DNA from 4 places in the Sphingomonas sp. Leaf37 genome. Region 1 is predicted to be linked to each of the others. Evidence: predicted binding sites of a transcription regulator. Region 1 holds the regulator's gene; each other region holds the start of a gene.
The links. Region 1 encodes LexA, which represses DNA repair genes until DNA is damaged. Its sites were predicted from a motif close to GTTCCNCNCTTGTTCT; they were not measured.

Region 2: the regulator LexA is predicted to act here: its motif matches at 2,096-2,111, upstream of LRA87_RS15035 (Y-family DNA polymerase).
Region 3: the regulator LexA is predicted to act here: its motif matches at 2,020-2,035, upstream of LRA87_RS16515 (ImuA family protein).
Region 4: the regulator LexA is predicted to act here: its motif matches at 1,820-1,835, upstream of recA (recombinase RecA).

Annotation. Positions count from the first base shown of each region.
Region 1 covers NZ_CAKLAX010000002.1:298,403-302,034, reverse strand. The annotation lists gene moaC (cyclic pyranopterin monophosphate synthase MoaC) at 1-284, shown strand, start outside; gene LRA87_RS06765 (molybdopterin molybdotransferase MoeA) at 289-1,467, shown strand; gene lexA (transcriptional repressor LexA) at 1,526-2,215, shown strand; gene LRA87_RS06755 (ComEC/Rec2 family competence protein) at 2,236-3,632, opposite strand, start outside.
Region 2 covers NZ_CAKLAX010000004.1:255,856-259,487, forward strand. The annotation lists gene LRA87_RS15025 (ParA family protein) at 1-203, opposite strand, end outside; gene LRA87_RS15030 (hypothetical protein) at 313-699, opposite strand; gene LRA87_RS15035 (Y-family DNA polymerase) at 781-2,091, opposite strand; gene LRA87_RS15040 (cysteine synthase A) at 2,197-3,165, shown strand; gene LRA87_RS15045 (hypothetical protein) at 3,256-3,501, shown strand.
Region 3 covers NZ_CAKLAX010000005.1:59,642-63,273, reverse strand. The annotation lists gene LRA87_RS16535 (DUF7146 domain-containing protein) at 1-84, shown strand, start outside; gene LRA87_RS16530 (SOS response-associated peptidase) at 149-814, opposite strand; gene LRA87_RS16525 (HU family DNA-binding protein) at 822-1,091, opposite strand; gene LRA87_RS16520 (hypothetical protein) at 1,305-1,634, opposite strand; gene LRA87_RS16515 (ImuA family protein) at 2,054-2,815, shown strand; gene LRA87_RS16510 (Y-family DNA polymerase) at 2,730-3,632, shown strand, end outside.
Region 4 covers NZ_CAKLAX010000002.1:566,744-570,375, forward strand. The annotation lists gene LRA87_RS08110 (tetratricopeptide repeat protein) at 1-884, shown strand, start outside; gene LRA87_RS08115 (4-(cytidine 5'-diphospho)-2-C-methyl-D-erythritol kinase) at 881-1,726, shown strand; gene recA (recombinase RecA) at 1,911-2,984, shown strand; partial or broken gene LRA87_RS08125 (class I SAM-dependent methyltransferase) at 3,317-3,553, shown strand.

The DNA.
Region 1 (3,632 bases):
GGATCATGGCCGCCAAGCGGACCGCGGATCTGATCCCGCTGTGCCACCCCCTCCCCCTCACCCGCGTCACCGTCGATCTGGCGATCGACGCGACCGGTATCACCGTTACCGCGCTGACCGCCACCGATGGCAAGACCGGCGTCGAAATGGAGGCTCTTACTGCGGTCTCGGTCGCGCTGTTGACGATCTACGACATGGCGAAGGCGATGGACCGCGCGATGACGATCGGGGCGATCCGTCTGTTGGAAAAAGCGGGCGGGCGGTCCGGTGACTGGCACGCCTGACGTCATGCCGCTGATGCCGATCGCCGACGCGCAAGCGCATCTGTTTGCGATGGCGAAACCGGTCGCGATCGCGGAGGTGCCGCTCGCCGGCGCCGCAGGCCACTGGGCAGCGAGCGATATATACGCCCGTCGCACCCAACCCGCGAGCGACCTGTCGGCGATGGACGGCTATGCGATCCGTTTCGCCGATCTCCCCGGTCCATGGACGATGACTGGCGAAAGCGCGGCAGGTCGACCGTCCGCCGGCACCGTCGGGCCGGGCGAGGCGATACGCATTTTCACTGGGGCGGCGATGCCGGATGGCGCCGACACCGTGATAATCCAGGAGGAGGTCGACGCCGATGGTGCGACCATCCGCCTGACCGGCGAAGGCCCGCTGACACGCGGCCGCAACACACGCCGGCGCGGTCTGGATTTTTCGGACGGCGACCGGATCGTCGTCGCGGGTGATCGCATCACCCCTGCCCGCATTGCAGTGATGGCCACCGCCGGCGTTGCGAGCCTGTCGGTGCGCCGCCCTGTCCGCGTCGCGATATGTGCAACCGGCGACGAACTGGTCGAACCCGGTAGCAACAACGTCGGCGCCCTGCCCGAATCGAACCGTGCGATGCTGTCGGCGATGTTCGCAGACCTGCCGGTTCAGATCGTCGATCTCGGCATTCTTCCTGACCATCTCACCACGCTGCGGGATGCGTTCGCGGCCGTGGATACCGACGTGCTCGTGACCACCGGTGGCGCATCCGTCGGCGATCACGACCTCGTTCGCCCCGCGATCGAGGCAGCGGGCGGCGTCATCGACTTTTGGCGTATCGCGCTGCGGCCGGGCAAGCCGATGATGGCGGGCCGCCTCGGGTCCACCGTCGTCATCGGGTTGCCCGGCAATCCGGTGTCGGCGTTCGTAACGGCGTTGCTGTTCGTCAAGCCATTGATCGCACATCTGTCCGGCGCGCGGAATCCCCTGCCTCATGGCACGCGGATAATCCTGGGTGAGGATTTGCCCCCGAACGGCGGACGCACCGATTATCTCCGCGCCGAGATTCGCGACGGCCGTGCTTATGCCTCGACCATACAGGACAGCTCGATGCTTCTGACGCTGGCGCGGTCGCAATGCTTGATCGTACGACCGATCGACGCCCCCGCCGCCCGCGCCGGCGACTCGGCGGAAATCCTCGTCATCGCTTGACGGCGCCAATTGTGTTCCCTAGAAGTTCCGCGTCTGTTCTGACGGGGAAGGACCGCCCATGCTCACGCGCAAGCAGCACGAGCTCGTTTGCTTCATTAATGACCGGCTGGAAGAAACCGGTATCTCACCCTCGTTCGAGGAGATGAAGGACGCGCTCGACCTCAAGTCCAAGTCCGGCGTCCATCGCCTGATCAGCGCCCTTGAGGAACGGCATTTCATCCGCCGCCTCCCCAACCGGGCGCGGGCGCTCGAAGTATTGCGGATGCCCGAACGAACCGAGCGCAAGGCCAGCGCACCGGCGGGCACGCCGACGCCGACGGCCTCAAAGGGAGCGAACGTGCGTGCCGCTCCCTCGCCGGCCAATGATGTGATCGAGATTCCGCTGCACGGCCGCATCGCCGCCGGCGTGCCGATCGAGGCGTTCGAAGGCAGTTCGATGCTCGCCGTTCCTGCCGCGTTGCTGGGATCAGGTGAGCATTACGCGCTGGAGGTATCGGGTGATTCGATGGTGGAGGCGGGTATCCTCGACGGGGATTACGCGCTGATCCGCCGCACCGACGTCGCACGCGATGGCGAAATCGTCGTTGCCCTGATCGAGGATGCGGAAGCGACACTGAAATACTTCCGTCGCGAAGGGGCGATGATCCGCCTTGATCCCGCAAACCGCTCCTACGAGCCGCAGCGCTACGCGCCTGCGCACGTGCGGGTGCAGGGCAAACTCTCCGGTATCCTGCGCCGCTACGATTGAACCGATCGCGCGCCGGGCGATCACGATGGAGGAACAAGATCGCGCTGTGTTTGGACGTGCCTCACCCGTCGTAAACGACCATCATCCCCGCTGCGTGGTTTACGTGGCGGCATGATGACGGGCGGGTTTAGCCACGGGTGGCGATCGGCCGGCTGACGGACTGTCGCGGCCACGTCGTCCTCGAACACCACCGCCACCCCGCCGGTACGCCGCAACGTCGGCGCATCCAGCTTCAGCCAGCGCGGTCTGCATCCCCGTGGCAAGCGGCGTTCGCTGACCACGATATCCGCCCGGCGGCAGGCGACGACCAGTTCCGGCCATGCCACCGGATAGGTGCTGCGGGTGGCGAGCACGCGCCAGCGCCTGCCTTTGGTGACGATCTCGACGAGGCAGAGGTCACGCGTGCAGCCCGCGTCAGGCTGATCGGCCAGCAACAGCGGTTCCCCGTCGACGCCGCCATTCTCCGCCAGCATGTTGCGAGTGTAATCCCCCGCCCGATCGCGCAGCAAGGCCAGCCCGCCGCGCACCCGCACCGCCATATGCCGGCCATCGTTCGTCACCAGCAAATCGGGTGGCGACGCCATACCGGCCCAGATCGCCCCGATCGCGCAGGGGATCAGCCCCAGTCTGCGCCAGCGCGTTCGCCACAGGGCCAGCCACAGTCCGCCCGCCACCATGCACCCGAAGGCCGCGGCTGGCATCGACGGCACCGCCACCGCCGCTCCGGGTGCCGCTGCGACCACATGGGCGAGCCATAGCAGCAGTCGCAACGCCACATCGGTCAGCCACCACGCCGGCGCGCCGAGGCCGAAGACGTCGAGGATCAGCGCCATCGCCTCCAGCGGCATCACGACGAACGTCGTCAGCGGAATGGCGACGATGTTCGCGGCGGCGCCGTACAGTCCCGCCTTGTGGAAATGGAAGACCGCGATAGGCATCAGCGCGGCCTCGACGGCGACACCGGTCAACAGCAGCGATCCGAACGCTCGCAGCATCCGGCGGACCATACCGTCGTCCCGTGGGGCGAACCACGATCCGACGCGAGGATGCTCGTGCAACGCGACGATCGCGACGATCGCGGCGAACGACAACTGGAAGCTCGCCCCCATCAGTGCCTCCGGCCACGCCAGCAGCACGGCGAGCGCCCCCGTCGCGACCAGACGCAATGTCACCGCCTGCCGCCCCATCGCCAGGGCCGCCAGCACCAGCAGCGCGGCGACGCAGGACCGGATCGTCGGCACTTCGGCGCCGGTCAGCAAGGTATAGCCGATCGCGGCGCCCGCCCCCGCGCCCGCCGCCACCAGCGGCAGGCGTACCCGGATCGCGAGCCACGGCGAGAGGGCGAGCAGCCGCAGGACAACCGCCATCGTCGCGGCAACTGCGGCCGTGATATGCAATCCGCTGACCGACAGCAGAT
Region 2 (3,632 bases), on a different contig from region 1:
ACCTTGCTGTCACGTGTGAACACGGCGCGTGCCTGATCACCGCCCGGCGTGCGATCGAGCATCCACGTGCTCGCCGCCTGCGGATCGAGGTCCCACAGCACCGTCCTGCGGTTCGACCGGACTGCAGAGCACCAGGCGAGGTTGATCGCCAGCGTGGTCTTGCCGACGCCGCCCTTCGAACTGTAGATCGCGATCGTAGCCATGGCGGGATGGTACCGGGACGGACCCGTCCCAGCAATCCGCTACCGCGCCCGATAAGCAAAGGGCCGGCGGATACATCCGCCGGCCCGGTTTCGTGTTATGCCGAAACGCTTACGACTTGCAGGTCTGCGACGGCTTGCCCGGTTGCGTCACCGTGATGCTCGACGGCGTGCCGGTCAGCGACCAGCCACCCTCGGCCGTCAGCGGATCGCCGGCGGTTTCGGCGGTCAGGCGGTTGATCGTGCCGGTCGGCGTCGTCTTCACGAAGGCCAGCTTGTCGCCGTTGAACAGCGTCACGTACAACAGGCTGTTGTCCTTGCAGCGGAACGTCTTCTCCGCCTTGATCGACGGCGGCAGTTCGACCGGTGCGCGATTGGCGAGTTCGGTCGCCATCGGATCAGGATTGGAATCGAGCACATCGGGCTCGGCCGGCTTGGAGTTGCAGGCAGCCAGCGCAAGCAGCGCGGCAGTGGCGGAGAGGAGGAGGGGGCTCTTCATAGCGCCACGACGCTTTGCGCATGCAGCACGGAGCGTCAAGCTGGATGGCTGATATATGTGAGACCCTGTCTCAAATTGCGGTCATTCGTGGAATTCGTCGAGGTCGGGGATTCGTCCGAAGGCGATCTTGGTGCCGATCCGGTCCAGTCGACCGCCGTTCATCGGTCCGACACTGACGGCATGCCGCCCGAAACGCTGGTTGATCCGGTCCATCGCCCGCGACAGCGACAGTCCACGTGTTTCACGGGCCAGCGGATCGTCGGGATCGAGTGCGGCGAACAGCGACCCCTGCTCCCCGACCGCGGGTTCGATCTCGCACAGCGTCACTCCGATCATCCGCAGCTGTCCGCCACCGGGCCGTCCGCGGCACGCGTCGCGCAAACGCGGAAGCAACGTCTCCAGCCGTTCGAGCACGACGAAACTGTCCTGCGTCGCCGGCAGCTTGCACGAGGTGCGCCAGGCGGATTTATCATCTTCGAACTTCACATGGAGAACCAGCAGGCGGGCGCGGCAGGCCTTGCGACGCAGTCGGCTCGCGGCCTTCAACGCCAGTCGTCGCGCGGTGAGGCGGGCCGGATCGGCGCCGCGTCGGCCGGGCGACAATACGTGGCTGTGACCGATCGTCCGCGACATCGTCGCCTTTTCCGGCAGATCGACGCCGTGCAGCAGATACCAGAGCCGATCACCGTTGGTGCCGCCCCATGCGGTGCCGGCATCGCGCGGACGGCGCTCGCAAAGCTGCCTGATATCGTTGACGCCGTCGCGCGCCAGCCGTCCTTCCATCTTCGCGCCGATCCCCGCAATCTCGCGCAATGCCAGTGGATAGAGCGCCTGCGGCAGATCGCCCGCCTCGAAGGTGACGAGGCCGTCCGGCTTCTGCAGGTCGGACGCCAGTTTCGCCAGCAGGCGGTTGGGTGCGATGCCGACCGAACAGGTCAGCCGATCGCCGACACGGGCGCGAATACCTGCCTTGATCCGCCGCGCGAGCGCCTCGGCCGAGGCGCGATCGTTCTCGTTGTCGAGCAGGCGACAGGCCATCTCGTCGATCGAGCAGACGCGAGTCACGGGAATGTGGCGCCATACCTCGGCGACGATCCGTTCGTGGAATTCGACGTATTTCTCGTGACGCGCCGGTGTGACGATCAGTTCGCGGCACCGCTGCTTTGCTTCCCACACCGGCGTGCCGGTGGAGATGCCGAAACGCTTCGCCTCGATCGAGGCGGCGATGGCGACGGTGGTATCGCTGCCCACCGGCGCGACGATGACCGGCCTGCCGCGAAGCGCCGGCTGAAGCTGTTGTTCGACGCTGGCGAAGTAGGAATTGAGGTCGAGGAATAGCCAGCGCAGCGGCCGTGGCGGGAGGTCCAGGGGCTGGCGAGTCGCGGACGGCATGATCGGAACATTAGCAGAACACAGGTGCAGCCGGGAGTGGGGACTTCATACACCCCAAGATCAGCTTCGCTTGCCGCTCGCGTTGCCACACGCCATCTAGCAGTGATGCATACGACCCCCGACACATTGGCCCTGATCGGCAACACGCCCCTCGTCCGTCTGCGTGGACCAAGCGAGGCGACCGGCTGCGACATCTTCGGCAAATGCGAATTCGCCAACCCGGGGGCTTCGGTGAAGGATCGCGCGGCGCTGTCGATCGTCGAGGATGCCGAAGCGCGCGGCGTGCTGCACCCCGGCGGTACGATCGTCGAGGGGACGGCAGGCAACACCGGCATCGGGCTGGCGCTCGTCGCCAACGCCAAGGGCTACAGGACGATTATCGTCATGCCCGAGACGCAAAGCCGGGAAAAGATGGATACGCTGCGGGCGCTCGGGGCCGAACTGGTGCTGGTGCCCGCAGCGCCCTACGCCAGCCCCTGTCACTTCGTGCATACCAGCCGCCGGATTGCCGAGGAGCGCGACAATGCGATCTGGGCCAATCAGTTCGACAACGTCGCCAACCGGCGTGCGCATATCGTCGGCACCGCGGAGGAGATCTGGCAGCAGATGGACGGCCGGATCGACGGGTTTACCTGCGCGGCCGGCACCGGCGGGACGATCGCCGGTGTCGGGCTCGGGCTGAAGGCGAAGGATGAAAGCGTGTGCATCGCGCTCAGCGATCCGCATGGCGCGGCGCTGTACGAATTTTACGCCAACGGCGAATTGCGGTCGGAGGGAACGTCGGTGGCCGAAGGGATCGGACAGGGGCGGATCACCGCCAATCTGGAAGGCGCCCCGATCGATACGCAGTTCCGCATTTCCGATCAGGAGGGCTATCGCTGGGTGCGGCGACTGCTCGACGAGGAAGGGCTGTGTCTGGGCCTGTCGTCGGGCATCAACGTCGCCGGCGCGGTGCGGCTGGCGGAGCATCTGGGACCCGGAAAGAGGATCGCCACGATCCTGTGCGATACCGGCTTCCGCTATCTGTCGACGCTCCACGATCCGGAATGGCGTGCAGCCAAGGGACTGGGGTGAGTCGCCCGTTTGTCCGCCATTCGACAAACGGATGACGAAGCGGTACAGCGACACGGCAAGATGAGAGCCGCTAGAGACACGCACCAGACGATGCAACGGATCAAGGTCGGGATCATCGGCCTCGTCGCCGTGGTGCTGCTGATCGTCGTCGCCAGCGCAATCCTGGGTTCCGCCACGCGAGAGCGGCCGATCGCGACCGCCGGATCGGCGCAGGCGGACGTGGTCGCGAACATGGCGATGACCAACGCCGGCGCTGCCGCCATCGACGGATCGGGCGAGCCGCTGGCCGAACTCGGCGTCGCACCGCCGACGGCCAACAGCCAGGCCGCCCGCTGATATCATTATCGCCGTAGTTCGGGGAAATCCGGGGACAGGAATGCCGTCGGTCCCGGCCTTGCGCCTGCAGCAATCGGGCAACCGCCGCGTATTGTCGTCGGAACGGGGTCACATCAACACCGGATAGCCTG
Region 3 (3,632 bases), on a different contig from region 1:
AAGGCACGCGATCACCTGACAGCGAACGGGCGCGAGCTCATCAGCCGCGTGCCCGAGCATCACGACGATTGGAACGATGCCTAGCGCGCATCAGCGGAGCGCATGAAACCGCAACTGCGGCAGTTAAATCACGCGGATCATGGGCGCGTCAGCCGAGCCGCATCAACTGGGAAGGGTAGGGGGCGACGAGCCCCTTCAGATCGTCCCATGGTGCCGATAGCCAGCGATCGTAATCTTCGTCGTGAAGCACCACCGGCATCGCCTTTGGATGGATCGGCGCGACGATCGCATTCGGCTCGGTGGTCAAGAACCCATAGGCATTCCCGCGCTCGGTCGGTCGCCAGATTCCGGCAAACGCAAAAATCGGGCGGCTAGGCACGTCGAACCAGTGCAGCGGCTTCTTTCCGTCCTCGCCAGGTGCGATCCCGAACTCGGAGAACGCCGTCACCGGCACGAGGCAACGACGCGCCGGCGTTGTCAGCATCGACCGCCAGAAGCTCGAGTTGAGATTGCGCACGTTAGTCACGTACTTGGTGAGCTTCACGCTTGCGTCGCGCTTACTCGGCACCTGGGTCGGTACACCCCATTCCATCCGCTCGATCTTCCGGTCGGCGCCGTCCTGGATGACCACTTGGCCGTAGAACGGCGTCTTCTTGCCCGTCGGAAAGATGTCGGGGACCGGGTACGTCTCGTCGGGCTCGTAAGGCGGGCGGATGCCGAACGTCGCGGCGATCTCTGCCTGCTTCGCCGTCAGCCTGTATCGATTGCACATCCGCGCACCCTTTCGGGGCCGGCAAGCTCCGCCCGCCGGCACTCAAGTCTTAGAGCCTGTCCTTCAGACCCTTGGCGGGCGTGAACGAAACCTTCTTCGACGCCGCGATCGTCATCGCCTCGCCAGTCGACGGATTGCGGCCCTGGCGCTCAGGACGATCCTTGACCGAGAACTTGCCGAAGCCGGCGATCGAGACCTCTTCGCCTTTTGCGGCCGCGCCTGCGATCTGCTCGAACACGGCAGCGATCGCGGCCTTGGCTTCTGCCTCGCTAGTGCCTGTCGTTCCAGCAACGCCCTTCGCCAGCTCACCAATGTTCATGCTACTTACTCTCCCTTGTGGATCTGGCCGGACCTTTAGCCGTACCGAGCGGCGATACAATGATGCTGCTCGACAAGGCGAAGTCGCGGACGCCCGCCTGATGGTCTCCAAACTGGCCGATCATGACGTGGCCGACGTGTATCAGCCGGGGTGCGGGCAGGGGGCGGTCGCCGAGCTGGCGCCCGAGCGAACGCAAAGCGGTCGACCGGGTTTCTAACGCGCGCAGCGCTCTCGCGTGAGGCGCGGGTCTTCGTACAGGTCTCGGATCGCGCGCAGACGAAAGACGTTCCACCAGCGTTGCCATCTATGCTCGGCCGCATCGTGGAGCATATGGCAACGCTGGCAGAGCGCCGCGAGATTGCCGGGCATGCTGTTGCCTGGATCGTGATCGAGATGCGCACAAGCCAGCACGACATAAGTCGTTCGTACTGACGCCAGATTGAAGCCGCCCTTGAGCGCGATCCGCTTGCCACGACCGGAGCGCCAACACACGGCGTCGGCATCCCACCAGCGACCATCGCCAAGATGTGCAACCCGACGCATATGCGGTCTCGAGCAATGCTCGCAGCGCGCGCCGGCCCGATCGAACCGGATCACGTCCGACAGTTGGCGCCAGTCGATCGGGTAAAGCCATCGGTTCTCGGGGCGGATCGGCATCCCGATTCTATGAGTCAGCCGACGGCAGAACGAAAGCAAAATCTTCTTGGTTTGTTTTTGGTCTGTTGGGTAATCGTTCCACGCAACACGTACCGCCAGCCTTCGTGGCGACTGCTCGTGATCGTGCTCGGCGATACTGGCAACTCACTCGGAATCGCGCTGTAGCGCACATGTTCGTTACGACTCCGTACCGTCCCGCCATTGGACGTGGTCAAGCGAAAAAGTCCCGATCTGGCAGACATAAACCCGTTGACCAAGCGTCGACGGCAACGGAACATAAAGCGAACACATAGAGTCTAGCCACCATGTCAGCCGTCCTCGATTCGCTTCCCCAGAGCATCGCCCATCTGCGAAGCATTGCGATGCCGATCGCCGATTACCGGGTCCTGCCGTTCGGGGTTGGTGACCTGGACAATCGTCTGAACGGGGGAGGGCTCCGGGCTGGAGCGTTGCACGAGGTCGCCGCACGCACCTGTTCCCTGGTTGACGATGCGGCTGCCACGCTGTTCCTTGCCGGTGTTGCCGCACGAGAAGCGCAGAACATGCGTGCCCCAGTGCTTTGGGCAAGCTGCCGGAACGATCTCTACGCGCCCGGCGTGGCGCAAGCCGGTTTGCACTCGGCAAACGTGATCTACGCTCAGACCAGGGACGACGCCGCGCTTCTGGCGGTCGTCGAGGACGCGATCCGGGATGGTACGCCGGCAGCGGTGGTGGCCGAGGCGGCAAAGGTTTCGATGGTCGCCACCCGCCGCCTGCAGCTTGTCGCGGCGGAAGCCGACATTCCCGTACTGCTCCTGCGCCGCTGGCGGGGCCGATCGCAAGACCCGCTCGGCGAGCCCTCCGCTGCCTGGACGCGCTGGCGGGTCGCCAGCGCCCCGTCGCAGCGGCTCACGGTTGCCGGGGTGGGACGCGCCCGTTGGTCGGTCGAGCTGGCGCGTCAACGCACCGGCGGGTCCTTCTCTTTGATCGTGGAGGGGTGCGATGAGACGGGTTGTCTCGCTGTTCCTGCCGCACTTGGCCATCGAGCGGCTGAGACGGCTGGACCGGCACGCCACGCCGCGGCCTGAGCGGTTAGCGCTCCAGCTCCCGATCGACGACGATCCGGGTGAATGCTCTGTCCCGAGGGGTGGCGGATGGAGGCCGGGTGCGCGCTGGGCGCGGGCGCAATCGCCGACCAAGGTCGAGGTTGCTGGCCAAATCGCGGCGCTTCCGGCGCATGCGAAGCCGCCTATGCGCGAACTCGGGCGGCGATCGGAAGCCGCGAGCCATCCGTACAAGAGCCAGTCGGTCACCCGACCGGCCATGATCGTGACACGGCCCGCAACCGCTCATGCTCCGCTGGCGCTCGTCGGCAAGGTCGGGCGGCGTGAGGAAGTCGTGGCGGCGTGCGTTGCGGCGGCCTCGCTCGGCATCCATGTCGGAATGGCCGCGACCCACGCCCGCGCTCTCGTGTCCGATCTCGACGTTCGGCCCGCCGAACCAGGAGCGGACGCGGTCCTGCTCGACCGTCTGGCGCTGCTTGCCGTTCGGCGTTGGTCGCCCATTGCGGCCGCGACGCCGCCCGACGGCCTATGGCTCGACCTCGCCGGCTGCGATCACCTCTACGGGGGAGAAGAGCGCTTTTGCCGACACCTGCGCACCTTTTGCGAGCGTGCCGGATTTACCGCGCGCATCGCGGTCGCCGACACGCCTGGTGCCGCACACGCGCTCGCCCGGTACGCCCGGGAAGATCTGACGATCGTGCCGGCCGGTGGTACTGTCCAGGCGATATCGCCCCTACCGATTGCCGCCTTGCGGCTGACCGGCACGGCGCTCAGCGCTGCCAAGCGGTTCGGCTTCGAGACTATCGCAGACCTTTTGCCGGTCGCGCGCGGCCCGCTCGCG
Region 4 (3,632 bases), 270 kb from region 1:
TGGGTTTCGGTGTGTCCCGCCTGCTCGGCCGGATTGCCAGCGACCTTGCGGAACAGGACGCCGCGACGCTGTCCATCGCGCTGTCGCGCACCGCGCTGATCGCCAACCCCGCCAACGATCGCGCCCGGCTGTTGCTCGCGTCGGCGCTGGCGAAGGACGATGCCCCCGATCGCGCGCTGGCGACGCTCGACGCCATGCCGCCGGACAGTCCCTTCGCGCCGACCGCGCTCGCCGCGCGCATCGCGATCCTGGCCGGCGCAGGCCGCGAAGCCGACGCGCTGGCGCTCGCGCGACAGGGCGCGGAGGGTTCCGGAGCGGGCACCGGCGACTGGCAGACCTACGCCGACCGGCTCACCGCAGCGGGCCGGCATGCCGAGGCGGTCCCGTGGTATCGCCGGATTCGCGATACCGATCCGGACGAATGGACCGCATGGTTGCAATACGGCGGTGCGCTCGAGCAGTCCGGCGATTGGCCCGCCGGGCGCAAGGCGTTGCAAAAGGCCGTCGAACTCGCCCCGAGCGAACCGCTGGCGCTCAATTATCTGGGCTATGCGCAGGCGCAGCGCGGGATCGACGTCACGGCGTCGACGGCGATGCTGCAGCGGGCGCACGCATTGAAGCCGGACGACGGGTCGATCACCGATTCGCTGGGCTGGGCCTATTTCATCAACGGCGACATGGCGCGCGCGCTGCCGCTGCTGGAACGGGCCGCAGCGAGCGATCCGATCAATGCGGAGATCGGCGAACACCTCGGCGACCTGTACTGGACGATCGGCCGCCACTACGAGGCGCGCTACGCATGGCGCGCCGCCGCGCTCACCGCGCCCGCCGCGGATCAGGCGCGTCTCTCCACCAGAATCGTCCAGGGATTACCCGCCAAGTGATCGTCGAACGCGCGCCCGCCAAGATCAACCTCGCCCTCCACATCCGCCATCGCCGCCCCGACGGCTATCACGAACTGGAAACGCTGTTCGCCTTCGCCGCCGACGGTGACACGGTGACCGTCGTGCCCGCGACGGCGGACAGCTTCGCCATCACCGGCCCGTTCGCGGCGGCGCTGGCCGCGTCGGCGGAACGGGCAGGGGAGCCTGTTACGCCGAACCTCGTCGAGCGGGCTGCCATCGCCTTCCGCGACACCTTCGGCATCGAACAGGCGCACGCGATCACCCTAGACAAGCACTTGCCAGTCGCCTCCGGTATCGGCGGCGGCTCGGCGGATGCCGCAGCCACGTTGCGCGCGCTCGCCCGGCTCCATGCCATCGCACCCGAAGACCCCCGCCTGTTCGTCATCGCCGAAGCGCTCGGCGCCGACGTGCCCGCCTGCCTGCTCGGCCGCACTACATTGGGCACCGGCAAGGGCGAGGCGCTTATCCCGGTGCACGGCCTTGCCGGAACCCCGCTGCTGCTGGTCAATCCCGGCATCGCGGTCTCCACCAGCGCCGTTTTCGCGCGTTGGGACGGCCACGACCGCGGCGGCATCGCAGCCGAAGGCGACCTCCTCGCCCGCGCCATCGCCGGCCGCAACGACCTGCAACCCGCCGCACTGGAACTCGCCCCCGTCATTGCCGACGTGCTGACGGCGCTGGCGGCATCCGAAGGCGTCCTCCTGTTCCGCATGTCCGGCAGCGGCGCCACCTGCTTCGCGTTGTTCGAAAACGAACCTGCCCGAGACGCAGCCGCCAGGACGATGCCGCAGCATTGGAGCCTGGCCACAACCTTACTCTAAATTCCGCTTTAGCGCGGGAGGGGGACGCGCTTCCCGAAGGGACCATTGCAACGAAGCGCAAAAAATCCGCAAACCCCGCAAAAAATCGGCAAAGTTCCCCTCTTGTTCCATAGGAACAAACATCGTACATACAGAACAGATGCGTTGCCCCGTGCGCGCGCTTGCTCTAGCGAGGAACCTCCCGATGGCCGCCAATCTGAAAGTGATCGACACCGGCATGGCAACCGCAACCACCGACCGGCAGAAGGCGCTCGACGCCGCTCTCGCCCAGATCGACCGCGCCTTCGGCAAGGGCTCGGCAATGAAGCTCGGCGCCAAGCAGTCGATGGAGGTCGAGACGATCTCCACCGGATCGCTCGGTCTCGATATCGCATTGGGCGTCGGCGGCCTGCCGCGCGGCCGCGTGATCGAGGTCTATGGTCCTGAATCGTCAGGCAAGACCACGCTGGCGCTGCACGTCATCGCCGAGGCGCAAAAGGGTGGCGGCACCGCCGCCTTCGTCGACGCCGAACACGCGCTCGACCCGGTCTATGCCAAGAAGCTGGGCGTCAACATCGACGAACTGATCGTCTCGCAGCCGGACACCGGTGAACAGGCGCTGGAGATCGTCGACACGCTCGTCCGTTCCAACGCGATCGACGTGCTCGTCGTCGACTCGGTTGCCGCCCTCGTGCCGCGCGCCGAGATCGAAGGCGAGATGGGCGACAGCCACGTCGGCCTTCAGGCCCGACTGATGTCGCAGTCGCTGCGCAAGCTGACCGGTTCGATCAGCCGTTCGCGCTGCATGGTGATCTTCATCAACCAGCTGCGCATGAAGATCGGCGTGATGTACGGCAATCCGGAGACGACGACGGGCGGCAACGCCCTCAAATTCTACGCTTCGGTCCGTCTCGACATCCGCCGCACCGGCGCGATCAAGGACAAGGAAGAGGTGACCGGCAACGCCACCCGCGTGAAGGTCGTCAAGAACAAGGTCGCACCGCCGTTCAAGCAGGTCGAATTCGACATCATGTACGGCGAGGGCATCTCGAAGATCGGCGAGATTCTCGATCTGGGCGTGAAGGCCGGCCTCGTCGAGAAGTCGGGCGCGTGGTTCAGCTACGACAGCGTCCGCATCGGTCAGGGTCGCGAAAATTCGAAGACCTATCTGCGCGAACACCCGGAGATGGCCGACCGCCTCGAAAAGGCGATCCGCCAGCGTACCGAAAAGGTCGCCGAAGAGATGATGACCGGCCCGGAAGCCGACGACGACATCTGATGCACCGTCATCCGATCAGGATGCACGAAGGGCTCGCCGGTAACGGCGGGCCCTTTTCGGTTGGTCGCATTCCAACCGCACCGTACCGTCAACTTCGACAACTTCCGCGTCCGATACTCCTGCAAGTGCAGGAGCCCGGAACTCCCCGGCGCTTTCACGGAAACGATGAAGCCGGTTCCCCGGCGAAGGCCGGAACCCGTCCGGCAACCCTGTCGATTCCGGTTCGAACCCATCCGCCGTGTCTCCGCGAACGCGGGCACCCAGTACCGCGCCCCGCCTCGGCAGGAGCGCAAGGCTGCGATGACACCGCCCCGCACTGCTAGGATTCCATCATGACCACCACCGCAGACTGGACCGGCCGCGTCGGCCAAACCTGGGCCGCGGAATGGCAGCGCACCGACCGTTCGCTCGCCGATCTCGCCCGTCACCTCGACGCCGCCGTCCTCGCAGCGGCGCCGGACGCGTCGTTCCGCGCGATCGACATCGGCTGCGGCGCCGGCTCCACCAGCCTGTCGCTCGCGACGTCACGCCCCGATGCGCAGATCGTCGGTGTCGACCTCTCCCCCGAACTCCTCGCCGTGGCGGTGACCCGAGGAGTGGCGCACCCGAACCTCACTTTCGCCGGGGCGACGCATCCGTCGCAGCGCA